3 regions of the Brevibacillus schisleri genome follow, and region 3 is predicted to be linked to each of the others. Evidence: riboswitches for the same ligand, from Rfam matches in the RefSeq annotation. Region 3 holds a riboswitch; each other region holds the start of a gene.

Region 1 (8,194 bases), 2.5 Mb from region 3:
AAATACTCGCTCTCCTTTATGGCTCAGGAACTGGAACCGTTGCAACCAGGGAATATTTCCTTGGCAGGGACTTCACTCGTTCCGCATGACGATGGGATTGAAGTGGTAGCATTCGTCCGGAACAGCACGGACCGTCCAATCAGCCTGAATGAGATGACGCTGGTGGTACTGTTTGGGGATCAGGAGCTGTTTACCCGCCAATCTTTTGATTTGAGTGAGCTCGGAGAAATTCCGCCGCGTTCTGCAAGACCGTGGTCGTTTGTATTTGCGAGAGAGCACTTTTTACAGGTTGAAGTTCTTCTCGTGAACTGGAAGATCGCTTTTGAAATGGCGGAGAAGAAAATGGTTCTTCCACAGCAGCTGGAACTGGAGGAATCCTGGATTAAGGCGCTGACTGATGAGCAAAAAACGTCCTTAATTGAACTAGCGAAGAAACTCCCTGCTCTAAATGAGGGAGAAGTAAATATACAGAGCGTGCAGATTCGTCGAACAGAAAATGGTGCCCTGAATGCGATGCTTTTAATTCGGAATGGCTCTACTCAGTCACTGTCCATCGAAAAGTTGCCGCTGGCGCTCTATGACGCAAGTGGGGATAAAGTGGCAGAAGGTCTGTTTGAACTAGGAAGCCTGACTGTAAATGCAAATACGAGCAAGCCGTGGCTGTTTATTTTCCCACCTGAGAGCATTCAAAAGGAAGAGCTTGACTTGTCCCGTTGGAAAGTGAGCGTTCCCCAAGGAGCTTAATGCAAGAGAGCAAATTTGCATGGGCTAGTCAAAAAAGTTTATCATGATAAGAGAAGCTTCGTTCGTGTCCGGACGTTTGAGGAGGTAGCCTATGTTTTCCTTTATGAAGAATTTTTTAGGTAAGGATCAACAGGATCTGAAAAAAGATATTCAAGAAGAGTCTGCTATCGATGTCGCTGAATTGAAAAACACCGAGGTCGAAATGGAAAGCAGCGAGCAACAGGAAGAGTCTGTAGGTGGAGTTGAAAAAATTCGTACGGAATTGTCCCTGAGCCCGATTTGGGAGAGCGAGCTGGATTCCGAGAAAAAGTATACGCTTCGCTTTTTGCAAGAAGAATTGCCAGAGATGCGTAAAGGCATGATTAGCGTAACGGGTTTCAGTATGATTCCCCAGCCAAATGGCATGACTGTAGCGATGTTCTTCCGTAACTCGACAAATAAGCCAGTGCGGATCAAAAACGTTGGGTTAGCGATTTATCTTGATGATAATGCGTTTGCAAGGATCAAGGTGGATTTGTCAGATATGGGCGCAATTCCACCGCATACCAGCCGTCCATGGGAGGTATTGTTCCCGGAAGAGAGCTATCTGCATGAAAACTTCACCTTTAACCGCTGGAAAGTGGTTATGAAGGCTGGTAGAAATTCGCATGTATGGCCGCGTAATCTGGAGCTCGATCCTGAAATGGAAAGCCGCATGACCGATCGCCAAAAGGATCGTTTAGAAGCGTTGACGCAGTCTTTGCCAATGATTCCGATTAATACCGTACAGGTTACAGGCTTCGACATCGGAATGACAAAGGAAGGACATTTGGTAGCAGCGATGCTCTTCCGCAATGGGATGGCCCATGATTACCGTCCAGATGAAATAAAACTGACGATTGCTGATGCTAATGGTGATCTGGTAGCAACAGGTGTACTCGACGCAAGCAGCATTAATGTGAAGCCGGGTTACAGCCGTCCGTGGATGATTGTATTCCCGCCAAATTTAGTGAAAAAGCCTGATGCCGACCTGAAAAGATGGACGCTTGAGGTAGAATAGGGCGCAATACTTTTGAGGTTGGGAAAGAGGAGGTTGACTTATGAGTTGGTTATTGGAAAATTGGTTTGGTTCCAAGGAGAGCTTGGAGCAAGTACGCGAAGATATTCATGAGAATCTTCATAGAGAGTTTTATTTGGGTGTATCCGGATTAGAGAATCCGCAGCAATCTGCGAACCGTGTGGAATCCAAGGAATTGTTTTTGGTGCTGAACGGTCCGTGGGATGATCAATTGGACGAAGCCGAGCATGAGCTCTTGCAATACGCGCATGATGAAATGCCTCCGGTTGTTCGTAACGAAGTAGGTATCATTCCTTTCTTTACGCAGGTTACCAATGATGGTTTCTTGGTTCTTACCTACGTTCGCAATGCGACTGACCGCAGTATTTTGCTGCAAAAGCTTCCGTTGTCTTTGGTGACGGAGGATGGAGAGGAAGTCGCGAGAAAGACTTTTGATCTGATTACATCTGGTCCAGTGATGGAAATGTCCAGCCGTCCGATGGAATTCATGTTCCGCTGGGATGAGTTCGACCGTATTCCTGAACAAGAGGTTCCATTGAAGCTGGCCTTTATCAAGCCGGAAAAGCACGAAGTCGAAGAGAATCAAAACTTTAATCTGGGTCTGAGTGCAGATGAATCCAAGCAATACATGCAGCAGGCAGCAGAAAAGGCTCCGATTGTAGAGGGAGAAGTAGACTTGCAAGTCCTCGACATCAAGCCAGGTGAAGATAACGGCCTGAAAGTCATCGTTGCTTTCCGTAACGGTCTGGCAAAACGTCTGGAGTTTACTGAAGTGCCGATTATCGTTCATGATAAGGATGGCGATACCGTAGCACGTGTACACTTTACCCTGGAAAACATGAAGGTAGAAGCAAATAGCCATCGTATATGGGCATTTGATATTCCGTTCTCCTCCATTAAAAAGGAAGAGGTAAATCTGGCGGAAGTTACTGCTTTTATTCCAAAAGCTCAGCAAAGAAAAAAAGAAAAAGCTCAGGTAGCACCTGAAGTGGAAGACAATAAAGGTTTGTTACAGTAAGGAGAAAACCCTTTTTGCCCATGGTGAAAAGGGTTTTGTACTTTTCTAACGTTCCAAATATTGGCTAATCAGGGTTGCATGTCTCCCTTTTCATCCGCTATGCTAGGACGAGAAGATAAATACCTGAATTCCTTTTAGACTGCTGATTTTGCAGGGGAGAGAAGGAAGGACTGTTTTACATGAAAAAATCAGTGAACATGTCAGTAGCGACTGCGATAAGTGTCGCACTACTGATGGCAAACAACCAAACAATCTACGCTGCAGCACCACCAGCATCGAATGACTACTATTTAAGTAACCAGCTTCATTTGAGTCAGATTAGAGCTCACCAGGCCTGGTCAGTCGTAAATAGTAATGAACAGATTATCATCGCGGTCCTAGACTCTGGTGCGGATTATAAGCATCCTGACTTGAAGGACAATCTTCTGCCGGGTGTGAATCTGGTCAATCCCGGGAGATCTGCCCAGGACGATAACGGACATGGAACAGAAGTAACTGGTGTACTGGCTGCTAGCGGGAATAACAGTATTGGTGTATCCGGTGTTTTGTGGAATGCCAAGATTTTGCCGATTAAAGTTTTGGCCAAAAATGGAGATACTACGGTGCAGACTCTTGCTAAGGGTATCAATACTGCCTTGGATCGTGGTGCCAAAGTCATTGTGATGTCTCTCAGCAGTATGTCCTACTCCAAAGAACTGGCGAATGCTGTGCAACGAGCGGAAAGAAGCGGAGCGGTTCTGATTGCAGCGAGTGGCAATGAGAGTAGCCGAGTGGCCTATCCGGCAGCTTATCCCACGGTGGTAGCAGTAGGGGCTGTAAGGAGTAACAATGAAGTGCTGTATCAAAGCAATACGGGACCTGAGCTTAACCTGGTAGCGCCAGGTTTCAATGTTTATACGACCAAGCTAGGGGGGAAATACGGTTCCTTTAGCGGTACTTCAGCAGCCGCACCACAAGTAGCGGGTGCAGCGGCTCTCATACTAGCTCGTCATCCCAAACTAAGTCCATTTGATGTAAGACAATTGCTTTATCAAACGGCTACGGACTTAGGGGAAAAGGGATGGGACCGGAAAACGGGCTACGGGTTGTTAAATGTCGACAAGGCAGTTCGGACGTCCTTATCCTATGACTTTTTGGAACCGAATAATCAGACGTACTCAGCAAAGGCGTTTCCGATCGAGTCTCAGATACGTGGAAATTTGGGACCAAAAGATACGATAGACTGGCTAAAGATGGACATCCCTTACGATGGGAAGGTCAGTTTTACAGCGTCAGTGACATCCGGTATTTCTTCCGCGATGGCAGCTACCTTTTACCCAGAGAATCGTCCGCCGATTACACAGTACTTCGGAAATGGGGATACGATAACTGTCCCGGTCAAAGCGGGGAAAATGAATATCCGGTTAATGCGTAACGGAGGGGTCAACAACGCTTTTACCTACGTGCTGACGAGTAAGTTTACCATCAATCCGGACCGTAACGAACCGAACGATACGCAAGAGACGGCAAGGCCGCTCGTAGGCAACGAAATCAGTGTAACAGGCAATTTTCACGATGAAGGGGATCAGGATTGGTTCTCCTACTATGTTCGTGAATATGGACATTTGGATGTCACTGTTAGTCCTGATAACAAGCGTGTCGATCTATTGCTGAGTATCGGTAAACAAGAGCTCGGTAAAAAGATGGTTGTCTGGGACCCTACTTACGATAATGGAACAAAAGACAATCCGACAGAGCGCGTCCAAAAAGAAGTGTCACCAGGCAAGTATTACATCCGTGTGAGTGAGTACAATCGCAATGCGGTGAATGGCGAGTATCAGTTAGATCTGGGATACACACCAGTAAAAAAAGATTTTAATGAGCCGAATGACACCTATCAAACAGCGTCTCCGTTAAGCGGTGGGACAGTGATGTCAGGCACGATACCGACAGCTACCGATTCCGATTGGTTCCAATTTACTGTGAATAGTGAATCGTATGTGACGTTCCGAGCGCCGTACATTCCTGTCGATAGCGGCTTTCGTTTCGCGCTCTACAGCGATCGAAACATGAACTATGCGCTTGCTTCGACGAATGAGGTAGCGGAGCTGTCTAAGCGAGGAAACGATATTATGGGTTTGCGTTTGCAGCCAGGAAAATATTATGTTCGCCTTAATAGTGGTACTTCGTTCAAATATGAATCGTACCGGCTCACGGTGACGCAGCAGAAATTGATAGCGGGTTATCGCGATATTTCGGACCACTGGGCGCGCTCAGAGATCGTCAGACTTAGCTCTCGCGATATTGTAAATGGGTTTAATGATGCGTCGTTCAAGCCGAACCAGGCAGTGACCCGTGCGGAGTTTGCGACGATGCTGCTTAAATCGATGCGTGCGACCGGTTCTAAGGTAGCGACTACCTACACAGGAAAAACGACCTTCCGGGATATGCCAAAGCGGCACTGGGCGTATCACAACCTAGGTGTAGCTTATCAATTGGGAATTTTGAAAGGGTACCCGAAGAATGAAATGAAGCCGGATCAGCCGATATCGCGTGCAGAGATGGCGGTAATGATCGCCCGGGCACGTAATGTGTTGATGTATAATCACAGTACCTCGAATTATCGGGATGTGCCAACGAGTCACTGGGCTTCTCCTGCCATCGAGGCTTTGACATCGAGAAATTGGGTTAATGGGTACGGTTCTTCCTTTAAACCGAATGGAAGAGCAACTCGCGCCGAGGTAGTGGTGGTACTTTCCAAAGCCTATCAATTATAAGTAAAATTTTTCCTATTGACATCTCTGAAAAAAACAATTATTCTATTATCCGTAATGGATACTCTTATCCAGAGCAGGCGGAGGGACTGGCCCTATGAAGCCCGGCAACCGAGCTAGAGCGGTGCTAACCAGCAGAACGGACATCTGTTCTGGCCGATAAGAGGATGAAGGAAGCAAAAAACGCTCAAACCTTTTCCTCCTAAAAATTGGAAAAGGTTTTTTATTTGCGTTTACGTAGATAAAATCCTAACTCGGCTACCACACTATTTGTATGAGGTCAAAGGAGGTATTTTCTCATGGCTTTGCAAAAAGGTCGTCGTCTGTTTACATCCGAATCTGTAACTGAAGGACATCCGGATAAAATTTGTGACCAAATTTCCGACTCCATCTTGGATGCGATCCTGTCCAAAGATCCAAACGCTCGCGTAGCTTGCGAAACTTCCGTAACTACTGGTTTGGTTCTCGTAGCAGGTGAAATCACTACAAACACTTATGTGGATATCCAAAAGCTCGTTCGTGAAACCATTCGTGAAATCGGCTATGACCGTGCGAAATTCGGTTTTGACGCTGACACTTGCGGTGTTATTACTGCAATTGGCGAGCAGTCCGCTGACATTGCACTTGGTGTAGACCAAGCATTGGAAGCGCGCGAAGGCAAAATGACTGATGCTGAGATCGAAGCAATTGGTGCTGGTGACCAAGGTTTGATGTTTGGTTTTGCTTGCAATGAAACACCTGAACTGATGCCACTTCCAATCAGCATGTCTCACCAATTGGCTCGTCGTCTGACTGAAGTACGTAAAAACGGAACACTTGCTTACCTCCGTCCTGACGGAAAAACACAAGTAACTGTTGAGTACGATGGCGACAAACCAGTTCGTATCGATACAATCGTTATTTCTACCCAACATGCTCCTGAAACAACTTTGGAGCAAATCAAGCAAGATCTGGTTGAACACGTAATCAAACCAGTTGTTCCAGCTGAACTGTTGGACGCTGAAACCAAATACTTCATCAACCCAACTGGCCGTTTCGTAATTGGCGGACCACAAGGGGATGCTGGCTTGACTGGCCGCAAAATCATCGTAGATACTTACGGCGGTTATGCTCGTCATGGCGGTGGTGCGTTCTCCGGTAAAGATCCGACGAAAGTTGACCGTTCCGGTGCTTACGCGGCTCGTTATGTAGCGAAAAACATCGTGGCTGCTGGCCTCGCAGACAAATGCGAAGTACAAGTTGCTTACGCAATTGGTGTAGCACAACCAGTTTCCATCGCAGTAGATACATTCGGCACAGGTACCATTTCCGAAGAAGCTCTGGTGAAATTGGTTCGCAAACACTTCGACCTGCGTCCTGCTGGTATCATCAAGCAGCTCGACCTGCGTCGTCCTATCTACAAACAAACAGCTGCATATGGCCACTTCGGACGCAATGACCTGAATGTTCCTTGGGAGCAAACAGACAAAGCAGAAGTTCTGAAGCAAGAGGCTGCTCAACTCTAATAATCGAAAGACATAAAAAGAGCCTGGTGTTGCTACTGGGCTCTTTTTCTTTTAGGAGCAGAGTCATCCAATTATTGGGTCAATTGTTGCACAGGAATTTGTATGACTGTGTCGAATCTCCTAGTGAGGAAGTAGAGGAGGGGTTTTTTTGCCGAACAGAAGGCTCTTCCTGATCGTGTTTCTTACTTTTTTGTTTTTTATAGTGGCTATTGGGTTCTTAGGCGAATCTTTTCTGGAAAAAAAGAATAAACAAGAAGTGCAACCTTTTCCCCAAGTGGATACGTCTATAAGCATAAGTGAGACAAAAAATGCTGAGCCAAACGTCACACCAACAGAAGAAGCAGTGGTTCAAACGAAAAAGTGGTATAACAATCAGGTTGTTGTTTTGACGTACCATCATGTCACGGATCAATCGAATCAGCGGTATGTCATAGCTCCTGATCAATTTGCCCGACACATGAAATTTTTGCATGATAATGACCTGAATCCGATTTCGCTGGAGGAGTTCCTGCGATTTATGGAGACGGGTACCTTACCGACTGAGAATGCTGTTTTGATTACGTTTGACGATGGGTATGAGAGTTACTACAAAGAAGCATTTCCGATCTTACGTACATACGGCTACCCTTCAGTGAACTTCGCGATTGCGGGGCGCTTAAGAGATGTAGCTGACCGAAAACGGGAGAATATGACGCCACCACTTACGCGTCAACAAGTTAACGAAATGATTCAATCGGGACTGGTTACAATCGGGTCCCATACGTACAGTCTGCATGAAGAGGAAGAAAGAAATGAGTGGGGCGATCTTGGCCCAGAAACAGCTCCGGTCTATCTGAAGGACTTGCATCGTTTAGAGGACGAAAAAGAGTACAGGGACCGCCTCTTTGTGGATTTTCGTATATCTCGCGTCAGCTTAAGCGATTGGATGAAGCAAGAGATCGAAGTCATCTCGTTGCCGTTTGGATACACAAGTCCAATTGTACTGGAGACAGCTCGTGAAGCTGGCTACCGCTATGTGTTTACATCTAATCGTGGATTCGTAAAACAGGGAACAGATCCGTTTGCTATTCCACGCAATGACATGGGACTGCGAGACGTAGAAGAAGAGCACCTCCAA
Region 2 (8,194 bases), 750 kb from region 3:
AAAGTAAGAAAGATAGCGTTTTCCTAAGAAAAAAGGAGTAACTATTCGTTTCATTCCGCCTATGAGGTGGCATGTGAAGCGGTAGGGGTTTCACCGCTTGAAGACAGGAGAGATAAGTGATGGACTGGATACAAATCGCATCAACCTATGTGCCAACGAATCCAGATCAGCTCACAGCATATGACAGCTTTCGCATGTGGGCTGATAAATATCGCGCTTGGATTTTGTTTGCGGAATTAATTATTGTCTATTATCTTGGATTTGCTACCCGTATCCGTATGCCTATTTTGAAAAATGTGCTCTTGTACATCCTTTTATTTGTTGGAGCTCTCATTTTCGCTATTTTGGATGTGCAGCTTCCTGTGAAAAGTGCAATGCTGGTGGCGATCGCGATTCTCGTGATTGTAAAGGTACGGATCAAACCGGAGCAAACTGGGCGAAAGTGAGGAGAACCGCGTGAAGCGTGAAGATGCACTTTTTAATTGGCTCCAAATTCAAGTGGTTGCCGATGCGCGACCAGAAGACCGCTCTGCTTTGGATACAGCTGCTTTTTTCTTGCAATTGCTACATGAGGATCACCAAATGAGCGATATCGGTTATCGTCAGGAAGGTAGCTGGTATGTGTTATCGGGGAACGCTGAAACACAGTCCGTGGAAGTGCGATACCCTGCTGAATCAGTCGAAGCTTTATTGGTCGCGATTGAAAGTGAGCCCAAGTACAACTGCAACTAACGGGACAAAGACTCCTCTCGACTTGCCGAAATGATTCGGAAGTTGGGGGGAGTTTTTTAGTTTCACATGCTTTTCATAGGTAATAAGACGCGGTTTCCTGGATGCTGCAACTTTTGAAAATGATTTCCCGTCAATATGAAAGACCCAAGCAAGCAGGGGGATTTTGGCAGACTAGAAGGGGGAACTACCATTGAAGAAGTACATGACCAAGCCCGTATTAGCAGTTGTGACAGCGGCAGGTATTCTTGGCTGTTTAACGCCAATTTTTGCCAATGCAAGCTCAATTGCTAGTCCAAGTGCTACAAAGGTAGTCATGAATGACGAGGGGAAGCAAGTCACGCGCTACAATTTAAAAGAACTGGCTAAAAATGATCCAACCACGTTGAACATGCTCTTGAAAAATCAAGCGGATCACTTGTACATTATTGTAGATGAAATCAACTTGAATACGAAGCTCCAAACGTATATGGAAGAAAACAAAGCGGAGTGGGAGCGTATCTACAACGAGTACTACAGCGATATTTGGCTGGAAGTGCGCCTGACAGAGAATGCTGAAGAAATCGTGAGCGTAAATGCCAAGACTGAAAATAACAAGGTGTACATAAAGGGGATTGTGACTTCGGAAGTCACCAAGGTGGTAGTGAAAAAGCCGAATTCCGACATCATTGAAGTCGTTCCGACCAACGAGCACTCTTTTACGGTCAGCTTTGAAGCTCCGGATGCATCCTATGATCCGTATGTAACCGTAAGTGCCTATGCAGGCAGCAAGCTGGTCGATAGCGAACAGGTAAAGATCGTTCCAAAAGCAGAAGAAGATCAGGAAATGATCATCCATACTATGTCTGTATTGGATGCGAAGAAAAAGGAATTAAAAGTAAAAGGAATTGTCAAGCAGGGGGCAGACAAAGTAACTGTCACCTATAATGGCGTGAAAAAAGACGCAAACGTGAAGAAGCTGTGGGATGGCGTAGGCAGCTTTACGGTTTCAGTAAAGGATGTACAAGCAGCAAAAGATCAAAAAGCCTTGATCGAGGTTTACGAGGACGGCAAGAAGGTTGATTCCGAGTCCGTTCAGGTAGAAATCGTTAACGCTCCTGACAAGGATCAAGCGACTGCATATGTCATTAAGGCGACTGCTGTAAACAATCCTGCCGCCAAGTCCATCCAGGTGAAGGGGACAGTAAGCGGCTGGAACAAAAAGGACGATGCTGAGCTGGTTGTGATCGCTCCTGACGGGAAGAAAAAAGAGATTAAACCAAATGACAAAGGTGAGTTCTCTTTGACGTTGTCTTACAAGAATCATTCCTTTAGTGCCAAATCGATTCAATTCGCATTGTATGAAGACGATAAGCTGATTAAGAAAGCTGACGTTGCACTTAGCACAAAGGTCATTGGCGAGCCTGTGAAGCCTACAGACGGCGATGAAGACGATGATGATGACAAAAAGAAAAAAGAAAAAGGGAAGCATAAAGATAAGCATCCCAACGGCAATGCGTATGGCTATTGGAAAAAGCACGGTAAGGAATGGAATGACGATCACGATGATGATGATCATGACGAGGACAGAGACTAGTCTCTATCATTAAGGCCGCTGCTTGTAAGTCTCGACGTACTCCACCAATTGTCTGATGTAATCCCCCAGAATAGGGATCGAAAGAAATTGCGTCAAGAGGGAGCCGAGGAAAGCCAAAACGATAGCAGTACCAATCGTCAATCCCAGACCCCGGGCAAGACCTGCGAGGAAATTGATCCAGAGCAGCTTGCGCGGGGCTGTGTAATTTTGGATCACATCTGCTAGTCGGATATCTTCTAAGAACATCGCAATTTTGTGCATCCGCTCATTTACCTTCCGAACTTCCTGAAGCTCTTCAAGTACTTGGTCAATTTGCTGCATGAGGCGATCTGTAGGCGTCAAGCTGTCCATCCCCTTCCATCAATCGGTATCGTTACCTACCAGTCTAGGGAAAAAGACAACCAGAATCAAGGTGGAGAGGAAACGTTTGCCTATCAGCAATGCGAAGGGTAAAATGAACGTACAAAACGTTTGAATAGGAGGCTTTGAAATGGCTGAAACTGTTTCCCAAACTCTTTCCGAAGATTTATTCAAGCTCTTGCAAAAAGAGCGTTTTGTTACCTTGGGCACAGTAGACCATGAGTCAGGAGCACCATCGCTCAGTTCCTTGTCCTGGACGTTTGCTGTCAGCGCCGATACGATTCGTTTTGCCGTGGATAATCGATCGCGTATTTTGGCTAATATTGCGAAGGAACCGCAGGTTGTCCTGCATTTGATCGGTGCCGGCTCGTCTTTCGCCATTAATGGTCGTGCTGTCGTTAAAACAGACCGCCTGGAAGGTGTTCCGCTCAAGCTGGCCATGGTAGAGATCAAAATTGAGGCTGTTCGCGATATTATGTTTTACGGTTCCCGTATTTCCGCAGAACCACAATATGAAAAGACGTATGACAAAAACGCAGCAGCAAAGCTGGACAATCAAGTGATGACCGCCCTGAAGGATGCAAATTAACGGGTGGAAATAAATTGTTGACAAGAATCCTGCCGATCCATTAGTATTAGGGTCAATCGAATTGAATAGCAATCTTCTTATCCAGAGCGGCGGAGGGACTGGCCCGATGATGCCCGGCAACCAATCACCTGTATTTTAACAGGGAGATAATGGTGCTAATTCCTGCAGAGTTATCAAACTCTGAAAGATGAGAAGGATTTGCTTACGGTGACGTAAACAAAGCCTTCTTTCAGAGGAAAGAGGGCTTTTTTGATGCCCTCGTACACTATTGGAGGGAGAGAAACAGACATGAAATTGGAAACAAAGTTAATTCAGGCGGGAGTAGGCAGAGACGAAAAAACAGGGGCGGTGAGCTTTCCTGTTTACTATGCAACGGCTTATCGTCATCCTGCCTTGGGCCAGAGCACTGGCTATGACTATACGCGCACAGCTAATCCTACTCGCACCATTTTGGAGGAGACCATCGCTATAGCGGAATCAGGAGATGCAGGATTCGCCTGCGCCTCGGGAATGGCTGCTGTTCATACCGTCATGGGCTTGTTTTCCAAAGGAGATCATCTGATTGTTTCGCTCGATCTGTACGGGGGAACCTATCGATTGTTCGAGCAAGTGCTCTCTCGTTACGGTCTGACGTTTTCGTACGTGGATTTGCGTGACATTGGTGCACTGAAAAATGCGATTCGCCCAGACACAAAGGCTATTTTCGTCGAGACACCAACCAATCCGCTCATGCAGATTACCGATATTCGAGCAGTAGCACATTTGGCGAAGCAGCGCAGTCTTTTGACGATTGTAGACAACACATTCTTAACCCCGTATTGTCAACGCCCGCTAGAGCTTGGTGCAGATATCGTCTTACATAGTGCGACCAAGTATTTGGCAGGACATAACGATGTGTTGGCTGGACTCATCGTAACAAGAGGAGAAGAGTTGTCGGAAAAAATCCGGTTTTTGCACAATTCAATCGGTGCTGTACTCGGCCCGCAAGATTGCTGGCTTCTCATTCGCGGGATGAAAACATTGGCATTGCGGATGGAGCGCCATCAATCCAATGCCTTGATTGTAGCGGAAAAGCTGCGTAAGCATCCGGCAGTAGCGGAGGTATTTTATCCGGGTCTGTCCGAGCATCCGGGACATGAGATCCAGGTGAATCAAGCGACAGGGCATAGTGGGATGGTATCGTTCCGCGTACGCGATGTGGAGCAGGTGGGATTGTTCCTGCAAAATCTGCAAATCGTGTCCTTTGCCGAAAGCCTGGGTGGTGTCGAGTCATTGTGTACGTATCCGGCGACGCAGACTCATGCGGATATCCCGCAAGAAGTCAGAGACCATGTCGGTGTTTGTGATCGCTTGTTGCGGCTGTCGGTTGGCATCGAGCATCCAGATGATGTCGTAGCCGATTTGTTTCAGGCCTTGAATGCTAGTTTGGTCGTAGGGGGGAGTGTACGATGAATTTTGCCACCAAGCTCCTCCACGGTTCCACTTGCATTGACCCGTTCACAGGTGCGTCGTCGGTTCCGATTTATCAAGCTTCTACGTTTCATCAGGCTGATATCGATCAGCCATGTGCATTCGATTATGCCAGATCAGGCAATCCGACCAGGCAGGCTTTGGAAGAAGGCATTGCGACTCTGGAAGGAGGCGCACGCGGTTTCGCGTTCTCATCTGGCATGGCTGCCATTTCCAGCGTTTTCATGCTGTTTTCTGCCGGAGATCATATTGTAGTGGCGGAAGATGTATACGGTGGCACGTTTCGGTTTTTGACCAAGGTATTGTCGAGAATGGGCATCTCTGTAACGTTCGTGGATGCGACAGAGACAGAAGCCGTTCGTGCGGCCATTACACCGGCAACGAAAGGGGTTTACCTGGAGACCCCCTCCAATCCCACCTTAAAGGTGACAGATATTGCAGCGGTTTCTCGTATCGCGAAAGAGCACGGCCTGCTCGTCATCGTCGATAATACGTTCCTTACCCCGTATTACCAGCGACCATTGGAACTTGGCGCAGATGTGGTCATTCATAGTGCAACGAAGTTTATCGGAGGGCATAGCGACGTCGTGGCTGGTCTGGCCGTGACCAGGGAGGCTGCATTAGGGGAGCAGCTCTACTTTATCCAGAATGGTATGGGAGCGATTTTGGGTGTGCAGGACTGCTGGCTCGTGATGCGTGGGCTCAAAACATTGAAAGCCCGACTGGATGTGAGTACGAAGACAGCCGCGGACTTGGCTGAGTGGTTGTCTACGCATCCACAGGTAAGCCGAGTTTACTATACGGGACTGGCGGATCACCCCGGTCACCTGATTCAAACACAACAAGCGACTGGTCATGGGGCTGTTCTTTCCTTTGATGTAGGGAGCCGTGAGCGTGCAAAAGCGCTGTTTGATCACGTCAAATTGCCGATTGTGGCAGTCAGCCTCGGGGCAGTAGAAACGATTCTCTCGTATCCAGCTACGATGTCACACGCAGCGATGCCCGCTGAAGAAAGAGCTGCAAGGGGAATCACAGACGGTTTGATTAGATTGTCAGCTGGTTTAGAGGATTTCGATGACTTGGTGGCGGATTTGAAGCAAGCACTGGATCATTTGCCATCTGAAGCACCAGTCCATAAAGAAAAAGAGGTATTCTCCCGGGCTTAAATCCGGGGGATACCTCTTTTTCTTTATGGTGTTCCTGTACGATTTGCGTTGATTTTGTTTTGTCCTTGTGGCTCTTTGTGCATGCGTTTTTCTTTTACTTGGGAAGGGGTTTCTTCACGAGGCTGCACACTGCGTGGCAGTTGGGGGATGATCCGTCCTACCATATCCGCCAACTCTTCGGTAATTCCGGCAACAGGATGGCCACGGCGAATATCATCTCTCATTTCCCGTAACCGCTGGACGATGGCAGGGTCTGCAGTAACGACAGCATTCGCTCCTTGGGGGTCTTCTTTCAGAGCTTCCGCAACCGTATACTTAATGACGCCAACTTCTGGGCGATCCAGATTCGGATCCACAGTAATACCGACTACCGCATATTTGCCTAAGACCACAGCCGTAGCGCTGTGCACCCTTTTCACACGTGTTGCTAGTTGGGCGAGACGATCAGCGGTGGCTTGGGAAGATTGATTATAAGCAGGCTGAGGAGCTGTTTGCTGAACACGCTGAGTATGAGTGGCATGCTTCGGCTGTTGTGCAGCCTGATTCGTTGGGGTTTTATTGCCTGATGTACATGCTGTAAGCAACAAGCTAAAACCGAGACAGTAGATCATGATCCGTTTCACAGGCACTCTCCCTTTCCCAGTATTGCCTTCCTTCGTTAGGAGGGCAGGGTTACAAGTATTTTGTTCTGGGCTGTCCATTTTCATTCTGCCAATGGGTCGTCTATCTCTGTCTACCTGAACATAGACTGTAGTACATCACGTCGCCGCACTTGAGCATCCCTCCAAAAATTGCATAGGGTATATAAGAAGGGTAATAGGAGGCGAGATTTTGAAGAAAATCTACGTACTGGACACCAACGTACTCCTGCAAGATCCAAGGGCGATGTTTTCTTTCGCTGACAACGAAATCGTCATACCAGCTGTCGTATTGGAAGAAATCGATTCCAAAAAGCGGTACATGGATGAAATTGGCCGCAATGCTCGGTACGTATCTCGGCTCTTTGACAGCTTTCGTGAGCTGGGGCAATTACACACTGGCATTACCCTTGAAACAGGTGGATTGTTTCGAGTGGAACTGAATCATTCCTCTTTCCACCGCCTTCAAAAACAATTCACGGAAATGAGTAATGACAACCGGATTTTAGCGGTTGCACTAAACTTACAAGAGGAGGAGAACGGAAAACCACAGCCAAGACCAGTCATTCTGGTAAGTAAGGATGCGCTCATGAGAGTCAAGGCTGATGCATTGAATATTTCTGCAGAGGATTTTCTTTCGGATCGAGTTGTGGGGGAGTTCTCCAGTATTTACCCGGGGTATCAGAAGATGATGGTAGCGTCCGATATCATCAAGACTTACTATGCGACAAAAAAGCTGCAGCTGGCCTCCTGTTTTCCGCGCTATCGCTTTTACCCTCATCAATTTTTAGTGCTGAAGGACGAATGCAACCCATCCATTTCAGCGATTGGAAAGGTCGACCCAGACGGAAAAATGTTAGAAATGCTTGTATCAGATGATGATCCGATTTGGGGCATCCGAGCCCGTAACGTGCAGCAACGGATGGCAACCGAATTGCTGCTACGAGATGATATTCCTTTAGTAACCATGACCGGTAAGGCCGGTACAGGAAAAACCTTGCTGGCATTAGCAGCGGGCCTGCTGCAAATCGAAGACCAGCAAAAATACAAAAAACTGTTAGTGGCAAGACCTATCGTTCCACTTGGAAAAGACATCGGTTATTTGCCCGGCGAAAAAGAAGAAAAGCTTCGACCGTGGATGCAACCGATTTATGATAATTTGGAATATTTATTTAACACGAAACGCCCAGGTGATCTGGATAAAATTTTGGCAGGTATGGGGAGTTTGCAGGTGGAAGCTTTGACGTATATTCGGGGGCGCTCCATCCCTGAACAATTTATTATCATTGATGAAGCGCAGAATTTGACAAAGCATGAAGTGAAGACGATCCTGACGAGGGTGGGGGACGGCTCGAAAATTGTGCTAATGGGTGATCCTGAGCAGATCGATCATCCGTATCTCGATGAGAGCAATAACGGTTTAACCTACGTGGTAGAGGTATTTAAAGATCAAAAGCTGGCTGGACATATCCAGTTGGAAAAAGGCGAACGGAGTGTGCTTGCACAGCTGGCCGCAGATTTGTTGTAAAGAGGATGTATGAAAAATCACGAGGAGGTCATACTAAATTTGTCGAGCCCGATGATTCATGTGAGTAAACGGCGAAATGCCTTGCAGGAGGCGAAGATCCGTGGATAATCATGATCAAGCAATCGACGAAAGTCGTAT
Region 3 (8,194 bases):
CAAAAAACGCTAGAAGCTCAAGAAAATGAACACAAGCGCCTGGCCCGGGAGCTGCACGACGGCGTAGGTCAATCCTTGTATTCTGTTTCAGTAGGTATTCAGGCCATTCAAGCACGCCTCAACGAGAGGGGACAATTCCGGGAATTCATGCAAGAGATTATAAATGAGCTGGAAAAAGCAATACAGGACGTCAAGCTGTATTCGCTACAGCTGCGTCCGCATAGTCTCGATCAGCTGGGGCTGATTCCTACCGTACAGCATCTTGTTTCTAGCTTGAACAAAGCACATCAGGATGTTTCCATTACCTTTTCTTACAGCAATGTCAGTGATCATTTTCAGCCAATCATGGAAATCAATCTGTACCGTGTCATCCAAGAAGCCTTACATAACGCCCTGAAATACGCGAAGGCGACACTGATTGAAGTCATCTTGTATAAGGAAGACGAACTACTGACTCTGCTGATTCAGGATAACGGAATCGGATTTGTGCGCGATCAGGTTCAGGTTGGTCTGGGCCTCAAACATATGGAAGAACGAGTGGATCAGATGGAGGGGACTCTTCAGATTCAATCCGTGCTGCACGAAGGTACATCGATCAAGGTAACGGTAGCAGGAAAAGGAGGGAGAGTAGAGTGATACGAGTGCTTTTGGTTGATGATCACACGATGATTCGGAAGGGATTGCGTGTGCTTCTCGAAAGTTACTCTCAAATTAAAATTGTCGGAGAGAGTCATACGGGCAATGATGCCATCCTGAAAGCCAATCAGCTTAAACCCGATGTGGTGCTGATGGATTTGTCATTGCCGAACGGGCTGGATGGGTTTACCGCGAGCAATGAGATTCGCAAATCGAATCCTTTGGTGAAAATCGTCATATTGACCATGCATGACGAGGAGATTTTCGTCCAGAAGGCCATCACCGTCGGAGCCCATGGGTACATTTTAAAAAACAGCCATGGAGAACTGCTGTTTCAAGCCATTATGGAGGTTTACAGAGGCAAGTGCTTTTACAAGACTTCTGTATCGCAAGAAATCATCAATCTATGGCTCAGATCGGATGCCAAGACGTTGCCTTCTGTTTTAACGCTGCGTGAAAAGGAGCTTGTCAGACTCATTGTGCTCGGCTATTCCAATAAGGAAATGGCGGATAAGCTGTTGATCAGCGTCAAAACCGTGGAGAACCACAAAACGAATATCATGCAGAAACTAGGATTGGATTCCAAGCATCAATTGATCCAATACGCCATAAAAAATAGATATCTCGATCTGGCGTTTTAATGGTTTGAATCCAAAAGTAGGGGACTTCCCCTATATGGAAAAAATGTCAGCGGAATAAACTGAATAGAGAGACTGCATCGGTCATCGTATGATTGGAAACCAAATGGTCGTCGAAGGAGGAGCTATGGCAAAACAAGTTCATTATACGGTTGTGATCGTGGGAGCAGGCTCAGCAGGTATCTCTGTTGCTGCCCGTCTCGTCCGTGCTTCCAAAAGGCTCTTGGGACAAGTCGCCATCATCGATCCTGCATCCAAGCATTATTATCAGCCTTTGTGGACATTAGTCGGAGGTGGTGCCGCGAAAAAGGAGGAATCCGAGCGTGACCTCTCCTCTCTGATTCCCACAGGCGTCGACTGGATTTGCGATGCGGTCACCATGTTTCAACCGGAACAACACATGCTTAGTACGAGGCAGGGAGCCGTCTTTTCCTATGATTACCTCGTTGTTGCTGCTGGTCTGCAACTTGATTGGGAGGGAGTAAAGGGTTTAAAGGATGCCGTTGGAAAGAACGGCGTTTGCAGCAACTACGCATACCAAACGGTAGAAAGTACATGGGAAGCCATCCGAAGTTTTAAAGGCGGGACTGCCATTTTTACCCATCCGAATTCACCTGTAAAATGCGGCGGAGCCCCTCAGAAAATCATGTATTTGGCCGATGATTACTTTCGCAAGTTAAAGGTTCGCAACGACTCAGCGATCATTTTTGCATCAGCGAAAGGAAGTATTTTTGACGTTCCCACGTATGCCAATACCCTCAATAACGTCATTCGTCGCAAGAACATCGAAACGAGATACAAGTATAACCTACTAGAGGTGCGGGCGGATACCAAAGAAGCCGTCTTCGAGAATCTGGACACCAAAGAGCAGGTAGTATGGAAGTATGACATGCTTCATGTGACCCCTCCCATGAAAGCGCCCGATTTCATTGCAAACAGCGCATTGGCAGACACAGGAGGCTGGGTCGATGTCGATCCATTTACGCTTGTGCACAAGAGATTTCCCACTATTTTCGGCATTGGCGATTGCACGAATCTTCCCACGTCCAAAACCGGAGCTGCTATTCGCAAACAGGCGCCTGTGGTCGAGAAAAACCTGCTCGCGCTGATCAATGGTGATCCATTGGCTGCCAAGTATGACGGTTATACATCCTGCCCACTCGTAACGGGGTACAACAAGCTAGTACTCGCCGAATTTGATTACAACCTGAAGCCGTGCGAAACCTTTCCTTTTGACCAATCTAAAGAAAGATTCAGTATGTACCTGATGAAAAAAGAACTGCTTCCCATCCTTTATTGGAATGGCATGCTAAAAGGATTGATGTGAGGCAGTTTTCTAGAGAAGGGACATCCATTTTGCACGATCTGGAATCATTCCGGTTTCTGCTTGAGTTACTCGCGGAAAAATCAAACAAATAATTGACAGGTTAAGGGAGGAATACACGATGTTATTGCGTTACTTTTATGATGAGAAATTGGCCCATGCATCTTATCTAGTCGGCTGCCAAAAAAACGGGGAGGCGATTGTGATCGATCCCGCCCGTAATCTGGCTCCTTATTTTCAAGTCGTCAAAGCAGAGGGAGTAACCATTGTAGCCGCCACCGAAACCCATATTCATGCTGATTTTGTATCTGGTGCCAGGGAACTGGGCGCGGTTCATCAAGCGAAGCTGTTTTTATCCAATGAGGGCGATGAAGATTGGAAATATCAATACGTGAAAGGCTTGAACCATCAGCTTGTGCACGATGGGGATCGTTTTTTTATCGGAAACTTGCTTTTTGAAGTCATGCATACCCCTGGCCATACGCCTGAGAGTATCTCCTTCCTTTTGACAGACCTTGGAGGGAATGCAGATCGTCCTATTGGGATCTTCACGGGAGATTTCGTCTTTGTCGGCGATATCGGCAGACCGGACTTGCTCGAGAAAGCGGCGGGAATGAAGGGGACGTCCGAGTTAGGTGCAAGAGCCATGTTCCAGTCCCTCCAAAAATTCAAGCAACTGCCGGATTATATGCAGGTATGGCCAGCTCATGGCGCAGGAAGTGCTTGCGGGAAAGCACTGGGGGCCGTGCCGTCTTCTACCGTCGGCTATGAAAAGCTCTTTAACTGGGCGATGTCACACACGAGTGAAGAGGAATTCGTTCAGGCACTCCTGGATGGACAACCAGAGCCTCCAACGTATTTTGCTGTGATGAAACGGGTGAATAAGGAAGGCCCTGCCTTGCTCAAGGAACTTCCTGTTGTTCAAGAGTTCAACTCGCTAGAAGCACTAAAGGAATCACTGGAAAACGGACAGATAATCGATACGCGTCCTTTCCACAAATTTGCGAAGGGGCATCTGGCGGGAACACTTCATATTCCCTTTAACAAGTCATTTGCCAACTGGGCAGGCTGGATTGTCGATTACGATCGCCCCGTTCAGATTCTGACTACCCCAGATGAGCTGGACGAGATTTTGCAAGCCTTGCGTGCTGTAGGGATTGATCATGTCACAGGCTTTATCGACAGCACCAAACTAATGGAAAGTGAAGGGTCTTCGCTCGAGACAATCGAAGAGGTAACACCGCTGGAGATTGCAGACCGGGTGGAAAAGGGAGAGGTTCACGTAGTAGATGTACGTAATTTGGCCGAGTGGAAGGAAGGACATATTCCGGATGCACAGCACATCATGCTCGGTACACTCGCCATGCGGCAAGATGAGATTCCTCACGATAAACCGCTTCTCGTACAGTGCCGTTCCGGTGCCCGATCCGCCATTGGCGCAAGCATTCTTAAAGCAAACGGATTCAAGGATGTAATGAATTTGAGCGGCGGAATCTTACAATGGCAAATAGACCGGTTGCCAGTGGTAGAACGAGGATAAAACGAGATCAAAGCGAGTTGCTGCAAAGGGTGAGCCTATGACTATCGACCTAGTGATCACACTGTTTGTTATCGGTTTCGTGGGATCGTTCATCTCTGGTCTCGTTGGAATCGGGGGCTCCATCATCAAGTATCCGATGCTTCTGTACATTCCGCCTGCCCTTGGATTCGTTGCTTACACAGCTCACGAAGTATCCGGAATAAGTGCCGTCCAAGTATTTTTTGCCACCCTAGCTGCTGTTTGGACTCTGCGCAAAGATAAGCTTATTCATTACCAGCTCGTTGTGTACATGGGAAGTGCCATTATTGTCGGGAGCTTGCTTGGAGGATATGGAGGAAAATTCCTTTCGGCAAATGCCGTCAATATCGTTTACGCCATCCTGGCCACGATTGCTGTAATCTTGATGTTCCTGCCAAAAAAGCGAGTGGACGAACGTGAACAGACAACTGAGGTTCTCTTTCATAAACCAACAGCTGTCTTATCTGCTTTGATGGTCGGAGGTGCCTCCGGAATTGTCGGGGCAGCGGGCGCTTTTATTTTGGTTCCCATCATGTTGATCATCCTCAAGATACCGACAAGAGTTGCGATTGCGTCCTCTCTTGCCATCACTTTTCTATCTTCCATTGGATCGACGATAGGGAAATGGATGGCAGGGGACATATTGCTGTGGCCATCCGTGATCATGGTAATCGCCAGCATCATGGCAGCGCCGCTCGGTACGAAGGTCAGTAAACGTTTGGGCACGCGGATTCTCCAATCCATTCTTGCCTTGTTGATCCTAGCCACCACGATTAAGATTTGGGCTGACATCCTCCTATTCATACGTGTATGAAGATTTACTTTTTTCACAAATAATATAAAGAAAAATCAATTGTCATGGAACAGCATTGACATATCCGAGTAAAATGATAAGATAAAAAGAATTTTACAATAAAATTAAATTTCATAGAACATTCTTATCGAGAGTGGTGGAGGGACTGGCCCGATGAAACCCGGCAACCTTGGTCTGATTGACCTTACGGTGCTAATTCCTGCGGAGTTATTCTGCGAGATGAGAAGGTGGGAAACGTGCAATCGCCCCTCTTCTTTTCGGAGAGGGGTTTTCTATATTTATAATCCGTAGTATTTACATCGTTTTACTTTGTATTATTTGAAGGAGGAAACAACGTGCTTTATTATGCAGTCAAGCGTGGCTTTCTCATGATCGTTACGCTGTGGATGATCGTCACGGTAACGTTCGTGACCATGCACCTGATTCCAGGTGATCCATTCGCATCAGATGCCAAAATGCTTCCAGAAGAAGTGGTGAAGAACATGCGAGCGGAGTACAACCTCGATCAGCCAATCACGGTACAATACCTGCTCTATCTAAAAGGATTGCTGCAATTTGACTTGGGGCCCTCTATCCAGTCCAAGACGAGGGATGTGAACACACTGATTGCAGAGGGATTTCCCGCATCGGCTGTTCTGGGACTCCAGTCGTTTACGGTAGCGTTGATTGGTGGAATCACACTGGGAATCGTAGCGGCACTCTATCACAATCGGACCTTGGATTTCTTGTCTATGTTTGCTGCCATCATCGGGATCTCCATCCCCAGTTTTATTCTCGCGCCACTGTTGATCAAGTATTTAGCCGTTAAATGGGAGCTTTTACCCGTCGCTGCATGGGGGAGCTGGGAGCACTCGATTCTTCCAACACTTGCTCTCGCTATCGGTCCGCTCGCCATCATCGCCCGCTTTGTACGAGCCAGCATGCTTGAGGTTTGGCAACAGGAATACATAAGCACGGCAGAGGCCAAAGGGCTTGGCACCTTTTCCATTGTCGTTAGACACGGGATGCGCAATGCCATCCTGCCTGTTCTTACCTTTATCGGTCCGCTGTTTGCCAACCTGATGACCGGAACCTTTGTGGTGGAAAAGATTTTCGCGATTCCCGGGCTCGGCAAATACTTCGTGGAAAGCATTTTTAACCGCGATTATCCCGTTATTTTAGGAACGACTGTGTTTTACAGCTTTGTGCTCATTTTTACTTTGTACATCATCGACCTGTTGTATCGGGTGATTGACCCGCGCATCAGATTAACGAGTGGAGGGAAGTAGCGTTATGGCCAATCAGGCAACACAACTGGATTCCCTGTTTCGACCAGTCGACCGAAGCCGGCTTTTAGAGGAAATTCGGGAGCGCCCGAGTCTTGGGTATTGGCAGGAGGTTTTGCAGCGGGTATCCAGTAACAAGCTGGCAATGCTCGGGTTCTTCCTGCTCGCAGCAGTGGTGACCCTCTCAATCATCGGTCCGCTGCTCGTTCCCCACAGCCCACATGAACAGTCTTTGACCAAAGGAAATCTGCCACTGTCTGGCGAGCACTGGTTTGGAACCGATGACTTGGGGCGGGACATGTGGGCACGTACCTGGGCAGGCGGACAAATTTCTTTGTTTATTGGTGTGGCGGCAGCAGCCATCGATCTCGTGATTGGTGTATGCATCGGCGGGATATCCGGTTACATGGCAGGGAGGAACAAGCTGGGCGACCGTGTAGACAACATCCTGATGCGGTTGGCCGAAATTCTTTACAGCATTCCGTATCTGCTGGTGGTAATCCTGCTGATGGTGGTTCTGGAGCCTGGACTCGCAACAATCATTATTGCCCTATCTCTGACCGGCTGGGTGGGGATGGCGCGTCTGGTCAGAGGGCAAATCATGCAGATCAAGCGGCAGGAGTTTGTGCTGGCCGCAGAAAAGCTGGGCACCTCACATACCAAAATCATCATCAAACATCTGCTGCCGAATACGATCGGCGTCATCATCGTCAACCTGACCTTTACGATCCCGCACGCGATTTTCGCCGAATCATTTCTCAGCTTTCTTGGGCTGGGTGTGCAAGCGCCAACAGCCAGCTGGGGAACCATGGCCAACGACGCGCTGGCGGTTATGCTGAGCGGACAGTGGTGGCGTCTGTTTTTTCCGGGATTCATGATTTCGCTTACGATGTTCGCTTGCAATGCACTTGGGGACGGTTTGCAGGATGCACTGGACCCACGGATCAGGAAATGAGGGGGGAGTACATTATGAAGCCTTTATTGGAAGTAGATCAGCTACGCGTCTCCTTTCGCACGTACGGTGGAGAGGTGCGGGCAGTAAGAGGGGTTTCCTTTTCTGTGAAGGAGGGAGAGACGCTGGCGATTGTGGGGGAAAGCGGCTGCGGAAAAAGTGTGACGGCTCGGGCATTGATGGGGATGATTCCACCGCGAACAGGTCAGGTAAAAGGCGGCAGCATTCGGTTTCGCGGGCGTGAACTGACTGGGCTGAGGAAGCTGGAATGGCAGCAGGTTCGCGGCTCGCAGATCGGTATGATCTTTCAGGACCCGATGACCTCGCTGAACCCCACGATGAAAATTGGTCAACAGATTGCGGAAGGGCTGATCAAACATCGAAAGCAAACGAAGACGGAAGCAAACGAAGAGACGCTGAAACTGCTGGAGAGGGTAGGTATTCCTGAGGCGGCGAGGCGATTTGAACAATATCCGCACGAGCTAAGTGGAGGAATGCGGCAGCGTGTCGGAATCGCTATGGCGCTAGCCTGCCAACCGCAGTTGGTTATCGCAGATGAACCGACGACGGCGCTCGACGTGACCATTCAGGCGCAGATCCTTCGTCTGATGAAGGAATTGCAGGAGCAGTTGCACACCTCGATCATTTTGATCACCCACGATCTGGGCGTAGTCGCAGAGGTGGCCGATCATGTAGCGGTCATGTACGCAGGTGTAGTGGTGGAGAGCGGCCCGGTGGGAGAGATTTTTGATAATCCGCGCCATCCATACACACAAGGGCTGTTGCAGTCTGTGCCACGTCTCGATGCAGGTAAAAAAGAACGATTGATTCCCATCGAAGGGACACCGCCGGATCTATTTCGTCCACCTGCCGGGTGCCCATTCGCTGACCGTTGCCGGTTTGCCATGGAAATTTGCCTGGAGCATATGCCGCAATCAAATTCGTTTTTCAATCAGCATGAGGCGAGCTGCTGGCTGAACGACCCGCGTGCCCGGGGAGCAGAAGCG

What was found. Region 3 has a riboswitch for S-adenosylmethionine ahead of ACUUHJ_RS16660 (ABC transporter permease). Riboswitches for the same ligand answer to the same signal wherever they lie in the genome.
Region 1: it holds a riboswitch for S-adenosylmethionine, as region 3 does, so the genes downstream of both, metK (methionine adenosyltransferase) here and ACUUHJ_RS16660 (ABC transporter permease) in region 3, are expected to answer to the same signal.
Region 2: it holds a riboswitch for S-adenosylmethionine, as region 3 does, so the genes downstream of both, ACUUHJ_RS20370 (aminotransferase class I/II-fold pyridoxal phosphate-dependent enzyme) here and ACUUHJ_RS16660 (ABC transporter permease) in region 3, are expected to answer to the same signal.

What each region holds. Positions count from the first base shown of each region.
Region 1 is NZ_JBVNDM010000001.1:6,089,203-6,097,396, reverse strand. Features, by position in the region: gene ACUUHJ_RS28960 (accessory Sec system S-layer assembly protein) at 1-744, shown strand, start outside; gene ACUUHJ_RS28955 (SLAP domain-containing protein) at 836-1,783, shown strand; gene ACUUHJ_RS28950 (SLAP domain-containing protein) at 1,824-2,819, shown strand; gene ACUUHJ_RS28945 (S8 family peptidase) at 2,999-5,575, shown strand; SAM riboswitch class I at 5,637-5,738, shown strand; gene metK (methionine adenosyltransferase) at 5,872-7,077, shown strand; gene ACUUHJ_RS28935 (polysaccharide deacetylase family protein) at 7,226-8,194, shown strand, end outside.
Region 2 is NZ_JBVNDM010000001.1:4,316,110-4,324,303, reverse strand. Features, by position in the region: gene ACUUHJ_RS20395 (YlaH-like family protein) at 120-446, shown strand; gene ACUUHJ_RS20390 (hypothetical protein) at 457-732, shown strand; gene ACUUHJ_RS20385 (hypothetical protein) at 923-2,305, shown strand; gene ACUUHJ_RS20380 (DUF5665 domain-containing protein) at 2,315-2,656, opposite strand; gene ACUUHJ_RS20375 (pyridoxamine 5'-phosphate oxidase family protein) at 2,796-3,254, shown strand; SAM riboswitch class I at 3,329-3,448, shown strand; gene ACUUHJ_RS20370 (aminotransferase class I/II-fold pyridoxal phosphate-dependent enzyme) at 3,543-4,706, shown strand; gene ACUUHJ_RS20365 (trans-sulfuration enzyme family protein) at 4,703-5,890, shown strand; gene ACUUHJ_RS20360 (YhcN/YlaJ family sporulation lipoprotein) at 5,914-6,519, opposite strand; gene ACUUHJ_RS20355 (PhoH family protein) at 6,722-8,056, shown strand.
Region 3 is NZ_JBVNDM010000001.1:3,564,701-3,572,894, reverse strand. Features, by position in the region: gene ACUUHJ_RS16685 (PAS domain-containing sensor histidine kinase) at 1-636, shown strand, start outside; gene ACUUHJ_RS16680 (response regulator) at 633-1,277, shown strand; gene ACUUHJ_RS16675 (FAD/NAD(P)-binding oxidoreductase) at 1,402-2,601, shown strand; gene ACUUHJ_RS16670 (MBL fold metallo-hydrolase) at 2,720-4,138, shown strand; gene ACUUHJ_RS16665 (sulfite exporter TauE/SafE family protein) at 4,176-4,970, shown strand; SAM riboswitch class I at 5,092-5,196, shown strand; gene ACUUHJ_RS16660 (ABC transporter permease) at 5,306-6,238, shown strand; gene ACUUHJ_RS16655 (ABC transporter permease) at 6,243-7,190, shown strand; gene ACUUHJ_RS16650 (ABC transporter ATP-binding protein) at 7,205-8,194, shown strand, end outside.